Linked DNA regions of Polyangium mundeleinium. The protein of the gene in region 2 binds, or shares a complex with, the protein of the main gene of each other region. Links are inferred from orthologs where the notes say so. Each region holds a gene or a part of one and is shown on either strand. Other genes may lie near its edges. The genes, in order: carA and carB.

Evidence for each region.
Region 1: the proteins of carB (region 2) and carA are in contact, whole or in part, in a solved structure (PDB 1KEE), measured with the Escherichia coli proteins. The link is inferred for Polyangium mundeleinium from one-to-one orthologs.

The regions. Positions count from the first base shown.
Region 1 is NZ_JAQNDO010000001.1:9,442,299-9,452,755, reverse strand. Bases 2,761-5,760 are described here. They hold carA (glutamine-hydrolyzing carbamoyl-phosphate synthase small subunit), read right to left. Parts: upstream 4,828-5,760; coding sequence 3,694-4,827; downstream 2,761-3,693. Other genes in these bases: POL67_RS37365 (dihydroorotase), read right to left, coding at 4,824-5,760; rimO (30S ribosomal protein S12 methylthiotransferase RimO), read right to left, coding at 2,761-3,535. In the rest of the region: POL67_RS37385 (sigma-54-dependent transcriptional regulator), read right to left, coding at 1-1,480; POL67_RS37380 (hypothetical protein), read right to left, coding at 1,622-2,002; more of rimO, read right to left, coding at 2,102-2,760; more of POL67_RS37365, read right to left, coding at 5,761-6,158; POL67_RS37360 (S8 family serine peptidase), read right to left, coding at 6,330-7,208; POL67_RS37355 (DUF4340 domain-containing protein), read right to left, coding at 7,421-9,688; POL67_RS37350 (GldG family protein), read right to left, coding at 9,685-10,457. UniProt on the Escherichia coli protein: Small subunit of the glutamine-dependent carbamoyl phosphate synthetase (CPSase).
Region 2 is NZ_JAQNDO010000001.1:11,323,537-11,334,908, forward strand. What follows is about bases 7,280-11,194. They hold carB (carbamoyl-phosphate synthase large subunit), read right to left. Parts: upstream 10,849-11,194; coding sequence 7,480-10,848; downstream 7,280-7,479. Other genes in these bases: POL67_RS44665 (hypothetical protein), read left to right, coding at 7,280-7,440; POL67_RS44675 (ASKHA domain-containing protein), read right to left, coding at 10,906-11,194. In the rest of the region: alr (alanine racemase), read right to left, coding at 1-652; POL67_RS44645 (hypothetical protein), read right to left, coding at 825-1,331; POL67_RS44650 (GTP-binding protein), read right to left, coding at 1,861-2,451; POL67_RS44655 (roadblock/LC7 domain-containing protein), read right to left, coding at 2,463-2,945; POL67_RS44660 (DUF3857 domain-containing protein), read left to right, coding at 3,437-7,177; more of POL67_RS44665, read left to right, coding at 7,174-7,279; more of POL67_RS44675, read right to left, coding at 11,195-11,372. UniProt on the Escherichia coli protein: Large subunit of the glutamine-dependent carbamoyl phosphate synthetase (CPSase).

The DNA.
Region 1 (10,457 bases), 1.9 Mb from region 2 along the record:
GTGACGATTCTCGTCGCCCCCCCGCCGTCGGCTGGGCGGGCACGATCGAGCCGTCCGCGTCGTCGTCGTCGTCGGCCGTGTCTGTGTCGAGCCCATGCTTCGCGAGGCGGTAACGCAGCGAGCGAAACGTGACGCCGAGCAATTTGGCCGCGGCCTTGCGCACGCCGCCGCTCCGCTCGAGGGCCTGAAGAATGAGGCGCCGCTCGACTTCGCCGAGCACGTCTTCGAGGACACATCCCTCCGGCGGGAGCTCCGAAAGAAAAGGCGCAGGGCTCGCCGAGAGGCCGCTCACCGGCGCAGGCAAATCACCGAGCCCGATCGCAGGCCCCGACGCGAGCGCCACCGCGCGCTCCATCATGTTCTCGAGCTCGCGCACGTTGCCCGGGAACTTGTACGCGTCGAGCGCGCGTAATGCGTCGGTCGTCAGTCCCCTGACGTCCTTGCCGAGCTCGTTCGCGAAACGGCGCACGAATCGCTCGGCGAGCCGCGCCACGTCACCCGGGCGATCCCGCAAAGGCGGCAGCTCGATTCGAATGACGTTGAGGCGATAATAAAGGTCCTGCCGGAATTTGTTCTCGCGGACGTCGGACTCGACGTCGCGGTTCGTCGCGGCGAGGACACGCACGTCGACCGGGATCTCGGCCGCCGCGCCGACAGGCCGTACCTTGCGCTCCTGGAGGACGCGGAGGAGTTTCACCTGGAGCGAGGCGGGCAGCTCGCCGACCTCGTCGAGCAGGACCGTGCCGCCGTCCGCCTCGCGGAAGAGGCCGAGCGCGCGCGTCCCCGCGCCCGTGAACGCGCCTTTCTCGTGGCCGAAGAGCTCGCTTTCCATGAGCGCCTCGGGCAAGGCGCCGCAATTGACCACGAGGAAAGGCTTTCCCGCACGATCGCTGCGCTCATGCAGCGCCCGCGCGACGCGCTCCTTGCCCGTGCCGCTCTCGCCCGTGATGAGCACCGTGGTGCGCGTGGGCGCGATCTTGCCGACGATCTCGGCGATGCGCCCCATCGCAGGGCTCGCGAAGATGTCGTTCTCCGCGGGCTCGAGGCGCGAGATCTGCGCGCGGAGGCGCTGGTTCTCGAGGAGGATGCTGCTCTTCTCGAGGGCCTTCAGCGCAAGCGCGATGACCTCGGCCGGCGAGAAGGGCTTGCCCACGAAGTCATACGCGCCCTTCTTCATCGCATCGAGCGCGTTCTCCACGCTCGAATGCGCGGTCATCACGATGACCTCCGTCGCCGCCGACCGCTGCTTCGCCGCCGTGAGGACCTCGATGCCCGATCCATCCGGCATGACGAGGTCCGTGATCACGAGCGGGAAGGGCTGCGGGTTCTGCTGCAAGGCCTCCATCGCGGCCCGCACGCCCGGCGCGGCCACGACCTCGATCCCCTGCCGCCGAAAGGCGATCTCGAGGACCTGCCGGAGCGCAGGTTCGTCATCGATGACGAGGATCTTCGTCGGGGTCGGCGGAACACTGAGCGGCATGGAGGCCATCCTGCTGAAATTATCACGCAGCTCGCGCGGGCGTGCAGGTTCTCGCAGGTGTTGTCCGCCGAGGACCGCGTGGCGCAGCCTTCGGCCGCAGCGCGTCGTGAGCAGACGCGCCGCGCCACGGTCAGGGTGCCGTCACTTGCAGGCGGACGGATCGGCCGGGCCGGACGGCGTGCGGTCCTGGATGACGAAGGTCGTGCGCGCGCTCTCGTCCTCGCCGAGGTCCTGCGCGACCCAGGCGAGGTCGCAGAGTTCGGCCTCGATCGCGACCTCGTACCGGCCGTCACGGTCGCGATCCTCGACGACGGCGCCCATCCCCGTGCGCTCGTTGAAGACGATGACGATCGCGCCTTCGAGGCACGGGCCGGAGATGGTCCAGAGGCCGGGCGTAGCGGCCTGGGGCGAGATCGCGTCGGGCGGCTCGGGCGGAGGGAGGGGGAGGGTCGGGCTCAGGCAACCCGGGAGCGCCGCGAGGAAGGCGGCAGCGAGGAACCGGAGCAAGGAGCGGCGACCCATCACGCGGCCGCCCCGTGCACGACACGTGCCCCGCGCATCATCGAGGGATCTCCAGGAAAAACGGTTCGAGGCGTACGGCGTCGTGGATGGCCGCGACAACTACGTTGCCATCGTGCGCCCGTCGGTTTGCAGGACGCGCAGGCTGATGCGCTTCTTCGGCAGGTCGACGGTGAGGGTGGGCGCGTGGTCCTCGGCGCCTTCGTCGAGCAGCTCGCCGACGAGGTCGTAATCGCTCGCCTGCGTGATGCGCACGCGGCGGATCTCGCCGGGACGCGCCTCGCCGCCCGAGAGGTAGACCTGGCCGTCGATGTCGGGCGCCTGGCCACGATGGCGGCCCATCTGGACGAACTCGTGCTCGTCGCTCGTGCCCTCGACGAGGACCTCGAGCTCGCGGCCGATGAGCGCGCTGTTCTTCTTGTGGGCGATGCGCCGCTGGAGCGACATGAGCTTGCGGTAGCGGTTCGAAGCGACGCGCGCCGGCACCTTGTCGGGCATCTCGGCGCTGCGCGACGAGTCTTCGTCGGAGTAGCGGAAGACGCCGACCCGATCGAACTCGGCCCACGTGACGAAGTCGACGAGGTCCTTGAACTCCTCGTCGGTCTCGCCGGGGTGGCCGACGATGAAGGCGGTGCGGAAGGTGAGGTCGGGGATGTCGTTGCGCAGGCGCGTGACGAGCTTGCGGAGGCGCTCGCCGCCGTGGCCGCGGCGCATGCGGCGGAGCATGCCGTCGGCCGCGTGCTGGAGCGGCATGTCGATGTAGGGGACGACGCGCGGGTGCTGCGCGATGAGCTCGACGAGCTCGTCGGTGATCGTCTCGGGGTAGAGGTAGAAGAGGCGCGCCCAGTGCAGGCCCGGGACGTCCGCGACGCGGCGCACGAGCTCGGCGAGCGTGGAGCGCGCGTCGGTAGGTAGGTCGCGGCCGTAGGCGATGGTGTCTTGCGAGACGAGGTTCACCTCGCGCACGCCCGCAGCGACGAGCTGCTCGACCTCGGCGACGACGTCCGCGACAGGGCGCGAGCGCTGGCCGCCGCGGAGCTGCGGGATGACGCAGAAGGAGCAGGTGCGGTTGCAGCCCTCGGCGATCTTCACGTAAGCGCTGCCGCCGGGCGTGGAGATCGTGCGCGGATCCGAGGCGCGGACGACCCAGTCGGCGGGGTTGCCGACGAGCATGCGATCGGCCTTGCCCGTGAGGACCTGCTCGAGCTTGAGCATGTCGCTCGATCCGAGGATGTGATCGACCTCGGGCATCTCGTCGGCGATCTCGGTGGGGTGGCGCTGCGAGAGGCAGCCGGCGACGACGAGCTTCTGCAGGTGCCCCTCGTCCTTGAGCTTCGCCATCTCGAAGATCGCGTCGATCGACTCCTTCTTGGCCTCGCCGATGAAGCCGCAGGTGTTCACGACGATCACCTCGGCGTCCTCGGGGGCGGGGACGTGGTCGTAGCCGGCGCGCCGCGCGACGCCGAGCATGACCTCGGAGTCGACGCGGTTTTTGGGGCAGCCGAGGGAGACGAAATGAATCTTCTTGCCGGACATGGGGAACAATCCTGAGGGGTCGGAGCTTGACACGACAGAGCCGCAGAGAGCGTCGGGGGCCCGATGTTTTTCCGACGGGCCCGGGGTGCTAGTGCCCTCCCTCCTCCCGCCCCGAAAGCCCAACGCTCTCTGCGGCTCGGAGTCGAAGGGCGCGAGGCTCAGGCGGAGCGGGTGGCTTCCTCCATGCGGCTGACGAAGCGCTGGAAGAGGTAGAGCGCGTCATGGGGGCCGGCGGCGGCCTCGGGGTGGTACTGGACCGAGAAGGCGGAGAGGCCGGGGAGGTCGAGGCCCTCGCTCGTGCCGTCGTTGAGGTGCACGTGCGTCGTGCGCGCCTTGCCTTCGAGGGAGGCAAGATCAACCGCAAAGCCGTGGTTCTGCGTGGTGATTTCGATGCGGCCGGTGTCGAGGTCCTTGACCGGCTGGTTGATGCCGCGGTGGCCGAACTTGAGCTTGTACGTGCGGCCACCCATGGCGAGCGCGAGGATCTGGTGGCCGAGGCAGATCCCGAAGAGCGGCTTTTTCCCGACGAGCCCGCGCACGGTGTCGATCGCGTAGGAGACGGCCGCCGGATCACCGGGGCCGTTCGAGACGAAGATGCCGTCGGGCGCGAGGTCGAGGATCTCGGCGGCGCTTGTCTTCGCAGGCACGACGGTGACGCGGCATCCGACATCGACGAGCGAGCGCAGGATGTTGCGCTTGATGCCGAGGTCCATGCAGACGACGTGCTTGTTCGCGCCGTGCGCGCCGGGGATCTTGGTGCCGAAGGCGCCCGAGCCCTCGGTCCAGACGTAGGGCTCCTTGGGCGTGACGCGCTGCGCGAGGTCGAGGCCTTCCATCGAGGGGGCCTCGCGGGCACGGCGGATGAGCTCTTCCGGTGAGGCCTTGCCGATCGCGCCGTTTTGCGATCCACGATCGCGGATCGTGCGCGTGAGCAGGCGCGTGTCGATGCCTGTGAGGGCCACGATGCCGTGCCGCGCGAGGTAGGCGTCGAGCGTCTCGTTCGCGCGGAAGTTCGCGGCGACGGGGGAGAGGTCACGCACGAGGAAGCCCGCGACGTGCGGCGCGCTGGTGGTGCTCTCGTCGTCCTCGCGGTTGATGCCCGTGTTGCCAATCTGCGGGGCCGTCATCGTGACGATCTGCCCGCAATACGAGGGATCCGTGAGGACCTCTTGGTAGCCGGTCATGCCCGTCGTGAAGACGACCTCGCCCGTGGCGATGCCGGGCGCGCCCCAGGCGACGCCCTCGAACGTGGTGCCATCTGCGAGGCAGAGATACGCGCGCTCGCCGCTCATCGTGCTTCTCCCTGGGCCAGCGTGTCATGCACGACGCGGCCCGCAGCCATGGTGAGCTCGACCGAGCCCGTGACGGCTTTGCCGAGGAAAGGAGTGTTCTTGCTCTTCGACCGGAGGCGCGCCGGATCCACGGTCCAGCGCTTGTCGGGGTTCACGAGGCAAAGCTCGGCGAGGGCGCCCGCGCGCAGCGTCGGCGCGGCGATGCCCACGATGCGTGCCGGCGCGGCGGTGAGCGCGTCGATCAAGCGCGCGAGCGGGAGAGCGCCCTCGCGCACGCGGGCGAGCAGCAGCGGCACCACGAGCTCGAGGCCGATCATGCCGGGCGAGGCCTCGGCGAACTCACAGTCCTTCTCCAGCGAGGAGTGCGGCGCGTGGTCGGTGGCCACGCAGTCGATCGTGCCGTCGGCGAGGGCCTCGCAGAGCGCGGCGACGTCCTCGGGCTCGCGCAGCGGGGGGTTCACCTTGCAGGCCGTGTCGTAGCCGATCACCGAGGCGTCCGTGAGCGTGAGGTGGTGCGGCGTGACCTCGGCGGTGACGCGGATGCCGCGGGCCTTGGCCTCGCGGAGGATGCGGACGGCGCCGCGGGAGGAGACGTGGGCGACGTGGTACTTGGCGCCCGTCACCTCGGCGAGAAGCACGTCTCGGGCGACGATGATGTCCTCGGCGACGCGGGGCCAGCCGCGCAGGCCGAGCCGCGTGGAGATGGCGCCCTCGTGCATGAGCGAGCCCTCGGTGAGGGCGTGATCCTCGGCGTGCTGGATGACGGGGAGGTCGAAGTTCGCGGCGTACTCGAGGGCGCGGCGCATGACGGCGCTCGACGTGACGCAGCGGCCGTCGTCGGAGACGGCGACGGCGCCCGCGTCTTTGAGGTCGGCCATCTCGACGAGCTCGGCGCCCTTCTGGCCGAGGGTGATCGCGCCGATCGGGTGCAGCGCGGGGCCCTCGATCGAGCGCGCCCTCGCGATCATGGCCTCCGTGATGCTGCGCGTGTCGTTGACGGGGCGCGTGTTCGGCATGACGCAGACGTGCGCGAAGCCGCCCGCGGCCGCAGCAGCGAGGCCGGACGCGATGTCTTCCTTGTACTCCTGGCCCGGCTCGCGCAGGTGGGCGTGCAGATCCACGAAGGCCGGGACGAGCAGGAGCCCTTCGCCGCGGAGCACGCGCGCTCGATCGGAGGCGAGGATCTCCGGCGTCGCGGCGCCTGCGCCGATGCGCGTGATGGTTCCACCCTCGATGACGACGTCCACGATCGCGTCGAGGTTCGCGCTTGGATCGACCGCGCGTACGGAGGCGATGACGAGCAGGTCGTCCTTTCTCTGGGGACCGAGCATCGCCCGCCCTCTAGCATTTTTGTGCGGAGGGGGCTCGCAAAGCGGCGAGCCTGCCCACGGGGCTTGCGCGATCGCATCGCTCGCGGGCAAAGGCGGCGCCGGCTCGTCTGGCGAGGAGATCGGAGAGCGCGGCGAGGGACGAACCTTGCCGGCGCGCCGATTCCTTGGAGGTCAAATGAGCTTGAGGGCGGAGCCGACGTCGAGGCGGCCGCGGAGGACGCCCTTGCCGCGCTCGCTCTGCGCCATCGTGAGGGGCATTGCGCTCTGGAGCAGGGCGGAGCGGACAGCGCGCGCATCGGGCTGCTTTCCGCGGGAGAGCTGGACGCTCAGGAGCAGCGCTGCGATGCCCGCGACCATGGCCGCGGCGAAGGTCGCGCCGCTCTGCGCGACGGTTCCCCCGCCGGGAGCCGCACCAATGAGGCCTTCGCCCGGCGCGACGATGCCGCTGTCGCGGTAGGTCGGTCCCCACATGCCGAAGTCGAGCAGCTTGCCCTCGGCGTCCTCGGCCGCGACGGCGAGCACCGTGGAGGCGGCCGTGGGCACGTGGAAGTGCTCATTGCCGTCGCCCTCGGCGGCCACGACGACGAGCACGTTGCGCTCGGCAGCGCGGGCGAGCGCCTTCGCGAGCGCGTCGAGCATGCCCGCGTCCGGCGAGAGGGCGCCGCCGTGCATCGTGATGACGTGGGCGCCGGCGGCGATCGCGTCGCGGATGCCGCGCGCGAGATCGGGCGGGTTGCCGGCGGGCGCGGTTGTCTCGGGGCGGAAGTTGTGCACGGGCACGACGATGCCCTTCGCCTTCGGAGCGATCCCCGGCGCGGGGCCGCCAAGCTGACCGAACACGAGGCTCGTGACGTGGGTGCCGTGCGTGCGGTCGGCCGCCTCGTCGCTGGACACCGGCATCTCGAGGGCCGTGACGTTCGCGTCGCGGAAGGCCGGGTGCGCGAGATCGACCGGGCCATCGAGGACGGCGACGCAGACGTCGGGGCTTCCGAGGGTTTCAGCCTGAAGCGCGGCGAGGCCGGCCAGGTTGGATCGCGGGTCGGTGGACATGGGCTGACGGAGTCTACCTTCTTTTCTCCGCAGGGGTCCACCCTTGCGCTTTCTTGTTCGCGGGGATCCAGGCTCGCGCAGGAAGGCCGCGTTTTCTCGCGAGGCGCGGCGGGGTCGGGCGTCCGAACAGTGCTCCGGACTATCTCCATCGGCTGCGACGCACTTCGAAGGATTTCCGTCTTCTTCGGAAGATCGCGCCGTCGTCGGAGTCCTCAGCGGGCGGCGTCGAGGAAGACGCGCGTCTTGGCTTGCGCGATGGCGTAGGTCGCGTCGACCCCGTCACGGCGAGCGTAGGTGACGTTCGTCCCACGGAACGCGTCGCCGGCGCCGAGGGAGATCCGCAGCGTGCGCTGGGGATCGACGGCGGGCGGCGCATCCGGATCGAGGCCGCGGCGCTCGATCTTGATCACGACGGCGGGCGGATCGAGGCCCTCTTCTTTGCGAGGTGGCCCGACGCGGACGGCGCCTTCGGGGACGAGGTCGGCGAGGGCGTCGCGGATCGCCGCGGCTTTTGCGGTCGCGGCCTCGTCGCCGTGGATGCGCAGCGCGTCTCCCACGCGATCGAGGACGAGGGGCGGCTTGCGCCGATCCGAAGGGGTGAGGGTGACCTTCTGGATCTCGGCCACGTCGAGGGTGAAGATCGATCGGTCGAGCAGCCATTTTCCGGCTGCGGCTTCGATCTTCGGGTCGATCACGAAGACAGCGTCATCGCCGTCGAGGCGCGCGAAGGAGCCGCCCGTCGTGGGGGCGCCGAGGAGCAGGCGCACGGTGTGCGCGCCCGCGTCGTTGGCTGCGGCGAGATCGAGCTCGATGACGATGCGCGGGTTCGCGAGGCCGAAGGAGCCGTCGTCACGCTCGGCGACGAAGCGCTCGACGCGCAAGGGGAGCAGCGACGAGGCGAGCTCCGTCCCGAAGCCGAGATCGGCCGCGAGGTTCTTGTCGCGAGGTTCTTTGAGCGCAAAGCTTCCCTCGGCCGTGCGTTCGAGCTGCTGCACGCGATCGCCCTCGGTGATGCGCATCGCGCGCAGGCTCGTCTCCGGGGCGTCGATCACGGTGGGGTTGCGCAGGGTGATCTTGCTCGGGAAGAGCACGCGCGCTCGATCGGCGGGGATCGCGAGGATGGCGCTGTCGGAGACGCGCAGGACGGGGACGATGTCGCCCTGGGGTTTGCCGACCAGCAGCTCTTCGATCCGATCGTCGTCGCCGCCGTCAGGGTTTCGCGAGGGCAGGACCGAGACGAGACGGACCTTGCCCTGCGGCGGATCGAGGCCAAGCGAGGCGCGATCATCGAGCGCACGAAAATCCTTCGCGCGGAGGGCGAGGAGGGATTCGAGGAAGAGGCGGCCGGTGTCGCCCTCGATGTCGCGATCCTCGGGGGCGCGCTCGTGAAAGCCCGTGCCCTTGCGCGCGAGCTCGATGCTGCGATCGCCGGCGGTGAGCGTGACCTCGTGGATCTCGTCGAGCGTCGCGAAGAACGCGTTGCGATCCACGAACGTGCTCTCGGGCTTGGAGAGCGCGTCGAGGAAGCTCTTCGATACGCAGGCCGCGGCGCGCGCGGGGGCCGTCTGCAGCGCGACGACGAGGTCCGGCTTGTCGGGACAGGCTCCGCCGAGGACGAGGGTCCCCTTGGGCTTCGTGGTGTCCTTGGGGGTCAGCGTGAGCGTCGCGATGGGCGTGGACGCGCGGCGCGCGGCGTCGTCCGGGAGGAAGGCCTCGGCCCGCATGCGGGAGAGCGTGCCTTCGAACTCGTCCGTGGCAGCGCGGGCGGCGCGGCGACCTGCATCCTTCGCGGGGACGTCGAGCAGGAGCGCGTCGCCGCCGTTCGTGGGGCGCGCGAGCGCGAACAGGCCGCTCGGGCCTTCGATCTGGAAGCGCGTGACGTCGGCCGTGGGGTAGGGGAGGAGATCGCGGGATCGGAGCGAGCTCGGATCGATCGCGAGGGCCGTGACGAGCTCCTTCGTGATCACCTGGAACGAGGCGCGATCGCCCTCGTGGACCTCGACGATCGCGGCGCCGGCCGGGGCCTGTGCGGGGCCTCCGATCGCGAGTGCCGTGGTACGCCCCGGCGTGGTCACGACGATGCGGGCGCGTGGCGCGTCGAGGCCGCTCGCCGCGCGATTCACGCTGTCCGGCGCGAGCACCCGCTCGTGCGTGGCGAACTCCAGCGTGCCGAGGAGCTGATCGACGAGCTGCGCCTCCGCGGGAAAACGTTCGCCCCCGATCGTGACCTCCCAGAAGCGTTGTCCGAGCGCGTCGGGCGGCGTGCGCGTGAGCTTCGCGGAGGATGCGCCCTGCTCGATCACGACCTCGGTGATCTCGTCGGGCCTCCACGCGAGGACCACGTTTTTCTTTCGTTGCGCGGCCTCCTCGGTCGTGACCGAGCCGCGATCCACGACGAACACATAGGCGCCCGCGCCGATCGCGAGGGCGCAGAGGACGAGCGTGGTCGCGTGCTTCTTCGCGATCTTCGCGAAGCTCATTCGGGCGCTCGCTCCTTCTCCTTGCGCGTCCCGCGCCGCTCCGTCGCGCGCCTTCGGAGGTGCACGGCGAGGCCGGTCAGCACGGACGCGAGCGGGATGAACACCACGACGTAGCGGAAGACCGAGGCGAGCGAGTCCTCGCTCATGCGCAGGCCCGCGGTGAAGGCGGGCTTGTTCGGGATGTCGAGGGGCGTAGGGGCCGAGGCGAGCCAGGCGATCGCGCTCTCGACGAAGATTGCCGTGCCGCGCAGTTCGTCGCTCTGCCAGTTCTCGCCCATCATCGGGCTCGCGGAGCCGATGGCCACGAGCCGCGCGCCGCGCTCGGCGCCTGGACGTTTGGGCATCTCCGCGGCGAACGAGACCGTGAGCGGGCCCTTGTGATCCGCGTCGTTCGGCGCAGGATCCGAGGGGTTTTTCGCCCACGTGAAGAAGTCGATCATGCCGAAGGCGTTGTCGCTCGTCTCCAGGAGCGGCGATACCGCCGCGGCGCCCTTGCCCGTCTTCTGGAGCGAGCTCGCCACGGTCATGACGGCGCCGAGGCCCTGCTGTTCCGCGCGAATCAGGCCCTCGGTGATCGGATGCGGCTTGGCGATCGGCAGGAACGTCTCGCCGTAGCCGCGCACGGCGCGCAGGCGTGGATCGGTCTCGAACACGAAGTCCCGCGAGAGCGCGATCCCGAAGCGATCGAGCAAGGGATCGAGGCCGAGATCGAGGTACTTCTGATCCCCCTCGTCCGGCACGGGCCCAACGGCGACGAGGACGTTCCCGC
Region 2 (11,372 bases):
AGAGCCGCATCGCGCCCGCGCTGTTCGCCGCGTGCACGAAGCGCGGCGAGAACCCGCGCGCCCGCACGCGGCCTCGCGCCTCTGCGAACCGCGCGAGCTGCTCCATCGTCGGACCGAGATCGTCGCCATCCGCGCACGCGAGATGCGTCATCAGCCCATCGAGCTGCACCTCCGGCCGACCCTCGAACGCGTCGAGCACGTCGTCGAGCTCCGACATCGTCACGCCGAGCCGCCCCATGCCCGTGTCCACCTTCAGGTGCACGCGCACGGGCCGACCTTCGCTCTCGTACCGCGCGAGCGTCGCGATGCGCTCGATCTGCCCGGCGTCGTAGACGACCGGCACGAGATCCCGCGCGAGGATCTCCTCGAGCCCCTCGCGCCGCGGCCCGTAGTAGCCGCCCATCACCAGGATCGGCACGCGGATCCCCGCGTCCCGAAGCTCGATCGCCTCTTCGAGCAGCGCCACGCACAAGCCCGGCATCCCGGCGCGTTCGAGCGTACGCGCGACCGCCGCCGAGCCGTGCCCGTATGCATCGGCCTTGAGCACGCCCCAGATCGCCGGCGTCGTCTTGCCGTCGCCGAACATCTTCTCGAGGACGCGGTAGTTGTGCCGCAAGTGCGCGAGGTTCACCTCGGCGCGCGTCGGCCTCACGGCGTCCGCGGGTGCGGCCCTGCGCGGCTTCAACACCCGAATTGCACCCCGCCCCCCCTCATGGGGAGCCACCCCGTCCTCGTATGCGGGCAGCGACGTCATCTCGTTTGCCGATACCCATACGCCTAGCAAAACGTCAAGATTCCGAGTCTTTTTGCTTCTGCGCCCGTGCTCAGAAGCACTTGCGCATGCAGCGCTTGTACTGCCCCGTGCATCCGCGCTCGCACGTCGCCGTCGTGCAGCCCGCCTTGCACTCGTTCCACGTCGCTTCGCATGCCGCCGCGCAGGTGGATCCGGGCGGCACCAACGACGCGTCCGCCGCTGCATCCGTGGATGCGTCCGCCGCGGGCCCCGACGTCCCTGCGTCCACCACGAGCATCATCGGCGGCGGCGCGAGCGCCGTCGTTGGCTCTGGCACTGCGGACGCCACGCGCGGCTCGTCCGTGCCGAGGTCCGACTCTTCGTAGTCGCTCGCGCCGCTGAGCTGCTTCATGCGCAGCTTCGCGTACTCGACGCGATCACGCGTCTGTCCGAACGTGTAGAACTTCGTCCACTCTTCCCAGCACGCCTTCCGGATCGTGGGCTTGACGTGCTTCTCCATGTCGAGCGCCATGCAGTGCTCGAAGCGCACATCGCCCTCGTACACGGCGTTGATGCTCGCGCCGCACGAGGCCGTCACGAGCGCCACCACTCCGGCTACACCGAGACGCACCCGCGTGATCGCCCTGGGCAGAGCCCTGCGGGGACGTGACGGCGTGGGCGATCTCGGCATCGATGGCGAGTCTACCGCGAAGGCCATCTTTCGCAGACGACCTCGACCTTGCGTGAAAACTTCGCGATCTCGTTTGAACTTCGACCGAACATGGCCTACCTTCCCGCCCTCCCTACAGGAGCGGCCGTCCATCGCGCCGCGCAAGACGAGGAAGTCGGCTCATGTTCCTGATGCTCTCGAAGGGTCCTCGGAAGACCAACCGCAGCAAGTCGAAGCGCCACCGCGCGAAGTTGAAGGCGAAGAACAAGGGTCGCCGCAACCGGATCTACCAGCGCGGGTAAGCCCCCCGGGCTCAGCCCAAACGCCAACGGCCGAAGACGTCTCCACGAGAGACCTTCGGCCGTTCGGCATTTTGTCGACTGGATGAAAGACGACCGCCCCGGCACCTCGCGCATGCGAGACACCGAGGCGGTGCGTGGGGTCGTGAGACGACGGTTTAGGGGCCGCCCTTGCGCAGCTCGGTGAGAACGAGCTTTGCGACGGCCTTCAGCGTGTCGAACACGCCGACGCCGGTACGCGCGACGCCCTCGTAATCAGGGACGTTCATCGGGTTGAGCTTCTGGCGAAGCTCTTCGACGGTGGCGACCTCGGGCAGGTCGCGCTTGTTGTACTGGATGACGTACGGGATCTTCTCGAGCTTGTAGCCCTGCTCGTCGAGGTTCGTCTTGAGGTTCTCGACGGACTCCTCGTTCGCTTCCATGCGCTCGACCTGCGAGTCGGCCACGAACACGACGCCGTCGACGCCCTTCAAGATGAGCTTGCGGCTCGCGTCGTAGAAGACCTGACCGGGCACCGTGTAGAGGTGGAACCGCGTCTTGAAGCCGCGAATTTCGCCGAGCGCAAGCGGCAGAAAGTCGAAGAAGAGCGTGCGATCCGTCTCGGTCGCCAGCGAGATCATCTTCCCCTTCGCGTCGGGGTTCGTGCGCTCGTAGATGTACTGCAAGTTCGTCGTCTTCCCGCACAAACCCGGGCCGTAATAGACGATCTTGCAGTTGATCTCGCGCGCCATGTAGTTGATGAAGCTCATCGCGCGCGCTCCTAGTCGTTGAAGAGGTTGTCGATGTCTTCGTCGGTGATCTCGGCGAACGGAGAGTCGGCGCCGGGATCCGCGACCTTCTTCAAGAGCGCCTCGAAGATGTTGTTCAGCTCCTCGCTCGCCCGGCGGACGCGCAAACGCACGAGGCCCAGGCTGGACTTGGAGTCGAAGATCACCACGAGGATGACGCGGTTGCCGACGAGCTGGATGTGGATGTTCGCCTTCTCGCCCTCGTGGAACTGAGTCGCGAACTCGTTCTCCTTGAGGAGCTTCGCCATCCCGCCGGTGGCCGCGATGTTGCCGGCCGTCAGCGACGCGAGCGACGTGGTGTCGAGATTGTCCACGTCGCCGCTCGCAGCGATCAGCTGCCCGTTCTTGTCAACGATGAAAACGACCTTCGCATTGGCGTCCTTGACGAGGCGATCCACGACATTCTGGATCTGATTGAACTCCTCCTCGTACATCACCATCTGAGGATTGACCATCGTTCCTCCGCCAGCGCTTCCGCGATGGGGTCTTCGTCTCGTTGCCTAGAGTGCTTTCGTTCCGCCGGATCCGCCGGAGGGCCCCGTCCCCGAAATGACGGCGCGGGAGAGCCACCCTCGCGCACCCGCTCGAGCTCTTCGCACGGGCGCACATTCGACGCGTGCAGCGATGGTTCTATCCGAAGCAGGCGTCGCGGAGCAAGGTGGCCTTTCGGAACGAACGCGCAGATTCCTGCCCGACCCCTCCACGAGCGCCAAACCCGGAGCGCCTCCGCACCATGGCCCCCCGCGAGGATCGCGAACGCTGGTAATGTGGATGACCACCCCATCCCACGCACCTCAAGCGTTTCCCGCGACAACTCACAAAAAAGCCGCAAAAAAGCCGCCTGCCACACAGCGCGACGCACCCGCGTCCGCACGGTCGTGAAGCTCGCCGGAGCGGGCCGCGTCCTCCCCTTGACCAGCCGGTCATGGCACGGGATAGCCCGACGATGGCTCGGAAACGTGGTGCTCTCCTGGATCGCGCGACACGCGCGAAGGCACGGTTCGCCCTCGCGTTGACTTTCGCCTGCTGCGCGATCGCCCCGACGCACCCGGCGAGCGCAGAGGGCGGGACGATCCACCCCGACGTGCTCGAAGCGAGCGCCGCGATCGCCTCCGCGAAGGGCCCCGCCGCCTACACGGCGCTGCGTGATCTCTGGCGAACGTGGGATCGCGCGGATCCGACGCACGTCGAGGAAGCGATCGTCGCGGCGACGGAGAACAAGGCGCTCCCCGCGCCCGTGCGTGTCTACGCGGAGCTGCTCGGCGCCTACGCCAGGCGACGCCGCGGCGACCTCGAAGGCGCGCTCGCGCGCATCGAAAAGCTCGGGTTCGTCGGCCGATACATGACGGTCGGCCCCTTCGACAACGACAACAAGACGGGCTTCGCGCTCGACTACCAGCCCGAGGCCGAGCTCACCGAGGCCATCCCCGCGGGCCGCGCGTACGAAGGAAAGGAGCGCGCCGTGCGCTGGCGCGTGCCGCCGACGATGTCGTCGTACGGGTGGTTCGACTTCGGCGACATCCTGCGCCCGCGCGAGTCGGTCTGCGGCTACGCGACGACGTTCGTCCGCGCGCGCCCCGGCACGAAGGCGCGCAAGGCGACGCTGTGGATGGGCTCCGCGGGCGCGTTCAAGCTCTACTACGACGGCGAGAAGATCCTCGAAGACGGGGCCTATCGCGACCTCGACATTGACAGGCTCGCGACCACCGTGACGCTGCGCCCGACGTTCAGCCGCATCACGGTGAAGGTCTGCGGCGACGAGGAAGCGCCGAAGTTCGCGCTGCGCATCGGCGACGAGACCGGCAAGCCCGACCTCGACGTCGAGGTGCGCGCAGACCTCGAAGCGAGCACCGAGGCCGCCGCCGCGATGAAGGAGCGCGCGAAGACGAAGGAGCCGAAGGAGCAAGGCCGCGGTGTCGTCGGGCCCGTGCAGGCGTTCGAAGCGCTCACGTCCGGCAAGAGCCCCGCGCCCGCCGCGCTGGAGCAGTACGCGCGGTACCTCGCGATCACCGGCGGCGACCCGAAGGCCGAGCACAAGGCGCGAGACCTCGCGCGCCGCGCCGCCGAGGCCGAGCCGACGGTGCCGCGACTGCTGCTCGCCGGCGAGCTCGCCGAAGATCGAAATCAGCGGCGCGCGTGGGTCGAACGCGCGAGCACGCTCGCGAAGACGAACGAGGAGAAGCTCGACGTCCTGCTCTCCGAGGCGCACCTCGCGCGCACGGGAGCGAACTGGCGCGACGCGGTGCCGATCTACGAGCGCATCCTCGCGCTCGACCCGGACAACCTCGGCGGCACGCTCGGCCTGGTCGAGCTCTCCATCGAGGCGGGCCTCAAGCGCACCGCGCTCGGCATGCTCGAGAAGGCGGTGCAGAAGAACCCGCGTTGCGTCTCGCTCCTCTCCGCGCTCGCCGCGCAACTTCGCTCGCTCGGTCGCGACACCGAGGCCGAGGAGGTCGAGGCGCGCTACGCCGCACTGCGCTTCGACGATGCCGAATTCCTGAGCCAGAAGGTAGAGCTCGCCGTGGCGCGCCGTGATGCCGCAGGCGCGGAGCGATGGCTGAACCGCTTCCTCGGCGTCGACGCGGGCTCGGCGTGGGCGCGAGGTCTCGCGGCGCGCACGTACCGCGCCCTCGGCCAGAAGGACCGCGCGCTCGCGACGTATCAGCAAGCGCTCGCAATGGCGCCCGAGGACGTGCAGACGCTACGCGCGCTCTCCGACCTCTACGGAGAGGAAGGGGATCGCGACAAGCAGCTCGACCTCTTGCGGCAGATCCTCACGATCGTCCCGCAGGCGAAGGAGGTGCGCGAGTACGTCGAGCACATCGAGCCGAAGGCGCCGCGCGCGGACGAGGCGTACGCGTGGGCGCCCGAGAAGTTCCTTCCGATGCGGAAGGAGCCCGCGCAGGGCTACCCGATGCGCTTCATGCGCAACGTCACGGTGACGACGGTCTACCCGAACGGCCTCGCGAGCCGCTTCCACCAGGTCGTCTTCCAGCCGCTCACCGACGAGAGCGCCGCGTCCGCGCGCCAGTACGACTTCGCTTACGAGGCCGACCGCCAGACCGTTGATCTGCGCGCCGCCCGCGTCTACCGCGCGAACGGCAAGATCGATGAGGCGATCGAGAGCGGCGAGGGTGCCGCCGACAACCCCGCCATCTCGATGTACACGTCGCAGCGCGCGTTCGTCGTCCTCTTCCCGCGCCTCAACGCGGGCGACGTCGTCGAACTGCGCTACCGCGTGGAGGACGTCGCGCCGCGCAACGAGAAGTCCGACTACTTCGGCGAGATCCAGTACCTCCAGAACGACCACCCCATCGCGAGCAGCGAGTACGTCCTCATCACGCCGAAGGCGCGCCGCTTCTTCATTCGCACCGACCGTCTCCCCGGGCTCGTCGAGGACGTGAAGGAGGAGGGCGACAAGCGCATCTACCGCTTCACGGGGACAAACGTCCCGGCGCTCGCGCCCGAGCCCAACATGCCGCCCTGGTCCGAGGTGCTCGGCACGGTGCACGTCTCCACGTTCGACACGTGGGACGCGGTGGGCGCGTGGTACTGGGGCCTCGCGCGAGAGCAGTTCGACGTCGACGACGAGGTGCGCAAGCGCGCCCGCGAGCTCACGAAGGGCCTGACCGACGACGCTGCGAAGGTGAAGGCCATCTACAAGTTCGCCACGCAGACGCGCTACGTCGCGCTCGAGTTTGGCATCGAAGGCATCCGGCCGCGTCGCGCGGCGCAGACGCTCGCGCGCGGCTGGGGCGACTGCAAGGACAAGGCGACCTTGATCGTCACGATGCTGCGCGAGCTCGGCATCAACTCGACGATCGTCCTGCTCCGCACGCGCATGCGCGGCGACATCGCCCCCGAGCCCGCGAGCCTCGCGCCCTTCGATCACGCGATCGTCTACGTGCCGTCGATGGACCTCTACCTCGACGGCACGGCCGAGCACACGGGCTCGATGGAGCTGCCCGTGATGGATCGCGCGGCGATCGGCCTGCTCGTCAACGAGGGCAAACCCAAGCTCGTGCGGCTGCCGCAGCCGCCGCCGGAGCAGTCGCTCACGCGCCGCCACGTCGAGGTGACGCTCGCGGACGGCGGCGCGGCGCAGCTCGTGTCGGACGTGCAGGTGACCGGCGCGTACGCGCCCGACTGGCGCAGGCGGTACCTCGCCGAGGGCACACGCCACGAGCGCGCGTCGCAAGACCTCGCCTCGGACTTCGGTCCGATCGAGCTCGAAAAGGGCCGCGCGGGCGTGGAGACGGGCGATCTCGACGACGTCGAGCAGGCCGTGAAGATCCGTGCCCGCGGCAAGGCCACGAGCTTCGCGCGGCGCGAGGGCGATGCGCTCAGCGTGCCCGCCAGCATCACGCCGCGCCTCGTCGCCGAGCTTGCGCCTTCGTCGAAGCGCACGCTCGACGTCACGCTTACGGCGCTCACGAGCCGTGAAGAGGAGTGGGTCATCAAGGTGCCCGCGGGCATGAAGGTCCGCGCGGCGCCCACGGCGCAGAAGCTCGACACGCCCTTCGGCGCGTTCCACGTCACGGTGGAGCAAGCGCCGGGCAAGGTCACCGTGCGGACGGGCCTGTCCTTCAAGAAGGCGCGCGTCACGCCGGCCGAGTACGAGGCGTTCCGCTCCTTCTGCGAGGCCGTCGATCGCGCCTTCGGCCAGCGCATCGTGGTGGGGAAGTGACCGAGCGCGCGAGCACGCCGGAGGGGCCGCCGAAGCTGCCCGAAGGCGTGCTCGCGGTGCGCCTCGGCCCGGGCGCGAACTGCTCGTCCGCGGGCAGCGCCATCGACATCCTCTTCTACGGGAGCGTCGTCGTCGGCGCGCTTGCGGTGGCCCTCACGGCCGCGCTGACGCCGCGCGAGCGCCGCGAATCGTCGGACGAGACCCACGACGGCGGCGCGAACGACACGAACAAGAACGACACGAACGATCCGAACGGCACGTAGGCCGCCGGCGCATCGAACACCGGCGGCCCTCGTTGCCTCTCAGGACGACGGGTTCCACTCCTGGAGCGAGCGGACCCGGTACGAAGCACGCGCGTCGTGCGCGCTCGCCTCCAGGACGTCGACCGCGGCCATCGCGGCCGCCATCGTCGTGAAGTACGGAACGTTGGCGAGCAAAGCATTCCGCCGGATCGGGTAGCTGTCGCGGATCGACCGCGCGCCAACCGTGGTGTTCACGACGAGCGCGACCTCGCCTGCCTTCATCGCGTCGACGACGTGTGGCGAGCCCTCGTTCACCTTGTTGATGGGCGTCGCGGGGATACGCGCGCGGGCGAGCGCCTGCGCCGTCCCGCTCGTCGCGAGGATCGTGAAGCCGAGCGCGCGCAGCCGCCGCGCGATGACACACGCCGCGGGTTTGTCGTCGTTCTTCACCGAGATGAACGCGCACCCCGTGTTCGGGAGCTGCATGCCCGAGGCTCGCAGCGCTTTGCCGAACGCGTGCGCGAACGTCGGCGCGATGCCCATCACCTCGCCCGTCGATCGCATCTCCGGACCGAGCTGCGTATCGACGCCCGGGAACTTCGCGAACGGGAAGACGGACTCCTTCACGGCCACGTGTTGCGGCATGACCCCGTCCGTGATGCCGAGCTCTGCGAGCGTCTTGCCCGCCATCACCTGCGCCGCGATCTTCGCGAGCGGCCGGCCCGTCGCCTTCGACACGAAGGGCACGGTGCGCGACGCACGCGGGTTCACCTCGAGGACGAAGATCGCACCGCCCTTCACCGCGAACTGTATGTTCATGAGGCCGATGACGCCGAGCTCCAGCGCGAGCTGCCGCGTCTGCTCGATCGACGCCACCACCTCGAGCGGCAGCGAATGCGGCGGTAACACACACGACGAGTCGCCCGAGTGGATCCCGGCCTCCTCGATGTGCTGCATCACGCCGCCGATCACGACCTCGCGACCGTCGCCGAGCGCGTCGACGTCCACCTCGATCGCGTCCTCCAAGAACTCGTCCACGAGGATCGTGTGCGTGCCGGCCTCGCGCGCGGCCTCGACCGCCGCGTGGATGTACGCCTCGAGCTCCTTCTCCTCGTGGCAGATCATCATCGCCCGCCCGCCGAGCACGTACGAAGGTCGCACGAGCACGGGGTAGCCGATCGATCGCGCCGCCCCGATCGCCTCCTCGACGCTCGACGCAACCGCCGCGCGCGGACGCTTGAGGCCGAGCTTCGTGAGCAGCGCGTCGAAGCGACCTCGATCCTCGGCGCGATCGATCGCGTCCGCGGGCGTGCCGAGGATCGGGATGCCGGCGCGCGCGAGCGGCACCGAGAGCTTCAGCGGCGTCTGCCCGCCGTACTGCACCACGACACCGACGAGCTCACCGTCCTTGCGCTCCTCGTCGCAGATCGAGAGCACGTCCTCGAACGTCAGCGGCTCGAAGTAGAGCCGGTCGGACGTGTCGTAGTCAGTCGAGACCGTCTCCGGGTTGCAGTTGACCATGATGGTCTCGAACCCGAGGTCCCGCAGCGCGAACGCTGCATGCACGCAGCAGTAGTCGAACTCGATCCCCTGCCCGATCCGGTTCGGCCCGCCGCCCAGGATGACCACCTTGCGACGTCCGCTCGGCGCGGCCTCGCTCTCGCGCTCGTACGTCGAGTAGAGGTACGGCGTCTTCGCCACGAACTCCGCCGCGCACGTGTCCACGCGGCCGAACACTGCGCGCACGCCGAGCGTCATCCGTAGCGCGCGCACCTCGTCCTCCGTCCGCCCGACGAGCCGCGCAATCGCCCGATCCGAGAAGCCGAGCCGCTTCGCATCACGCAGCGTGCCCTCGTCGAGCGTGCCCTTCTCCTTCGCGACCTCCGCGAGCGTCCGCTCGAACCGCACGATCCGATCGATCTGCGACAGGAACCAGCGATCGATGCGCGTCGCCTCGTACAGCGCCTCCAGCGGGATCCCGAGCCGCACTGCGTCCGCCACGTAGAAGAGGCGATCCGCGACGGGCACGCCGACGATCTTCTCCAGCGCCGCGACCAGATCCTCGTGGCTCGCCGGCGGCATCTCCACGGGCACCGACGGCTCGCGCGGCGCGTCCATCAACATGTCGCGCGCTTGGTTCGGGTCACTGCCGAGCTGCCGGTAGTCGACCTTGCCGAGCAGCGACTCCAGGCCATCACGCCCGATCTCCAGCGAGCGCGCCGCCTTCTGCAACGCCTCGGCGAACGTGCGCCCGATCGACATCACCTCGCCGACGCTCTTCATCTGCGGCCCCAGCCGCCGATCCGCACCGGGGAATTTTTCGAAGGCGAAGCGCGGCCACTTCACGACCACGTAGTCGATCGTCGGCTCGAACGCCGCGCTCGTGCCCGTGATGTCGTTCGTCAGCTCGTCGAGCCGGTAGCCCACCGCGAGCTTCGCCGCGATCTTCGCGATCGGATACCCCGTCGCCTTCGAGGCGAGCGCGCTCGACCGCGACACGCGCGGGTTCATCTCGATCACCACGAACCGACCGTCCTCGGGGTTCACCGCGAACTGGACGTTCGATCCGCCCGTCTCCACCCCGATCTCCGTCATCACCGCGCGCGCCGCGTTCCGGAGCCGCTGGTACTCGCGATCGGTCAGCGTCATCGAGGGCGCGCACGTGATCGAGTCGCCCGTGTGCACACCCATCGGATCGATGTTCTCGATCGAGCAGATCACGATGAAGTTGTCCGCCTTGTCGCGGATCACTTCGAGCTCGAACTCTTTCCAGCCGAGCACGCTCTCCTCGATCAGCGTCTCGTGCGTCGGCGACTGCTCGATCGCCCAGCGCACCTTCGCATCGAGCTCCTCCGGCCGGAACGCGATCCCGCCGCCCGTGCCCCCGAGCGTGAAGCTCGGCCGCACGATCACCGGATACCCGAGCGGCGCGCCCCAAGGCCCCGACGTCTCGGCCAGCGCGCGCGCCTCCTCCACGCTCTTCACATGCCCCGACCGCGGACACGTGAGCCCGATGCGCTCCATCGCCGCCTTGAACAGCGCGCGATCCTCGGCCTTGCGGATCGCCGCGGGGCTCGCGCCGATGAGCTCGATCCCGAGCCGCGCGAGCACCCCTTCCGCGTCGAGCGCGAGCGCCAGGTTCAAGGCCGTTTGACCACCAAGCGTCGGCAGGATCGCATCGGGCCGCTCGTGTTCGAGGATCGCCGTCAACGTCGGTACGTCGAGCGGCTCCACGTACGTTCGGTACGCGAGCTCTGGGTCCGTCATGATCGTCGCCGGGTTCGAATTGACGAGGATGACCTCGTACCCCTCGGCCGCGAGCGCCTTCGCGCCCTGCGTTCCCGAGTAGTCGAACTCGCACGCTTGTCCGATGATGATGGGACCAGAGCCGATCAGCAGGATCTTTCTCAGATCGTCACGGCGCGGCATCGGGCGGGCGAGTTAGCACCGGAACGCGGCACCGTCGATGTGTGCGCGAACGGTCGCTCAGAAATCGAGGCTCGCCACGAAGACATCCTGGAAATCGTCGCGGGTGGCGAGCTCCACGTGCCGGACCCGCGAGCGGACATCCGCGAGCCTCGCCCGCGCCGCCTCGGAATCTCGTGCGAACACCGTCGCTCCTTCGAGCGAAGCGTTGCCCACCGCGACGACCGCTGACGGATCCACCTCCGGCAGCATCCCGAGCCGGATCGCCACGTCGTGCCGGAGATGCGTCCCGAACGCGCCTGCCACCGCCACCCGCGCGAGATCCTTGTCCCGGATGCCCGCCGTCATGCAGAGCAGCTTCGTCGCGGCCCGCAGCGCGCCCTTCGCGAGCTGCAGCTCGCGGATGTCCATCTGCAGGAGATCCACGCCCCGCGCGAGCGTAATCCGATCCGCGCCCGACGCGATCGCTCCATCCTTCGCCACGATCCCCGCGCGCACGAGCTCGCCCAGCACTTCGAGCAGCCCCG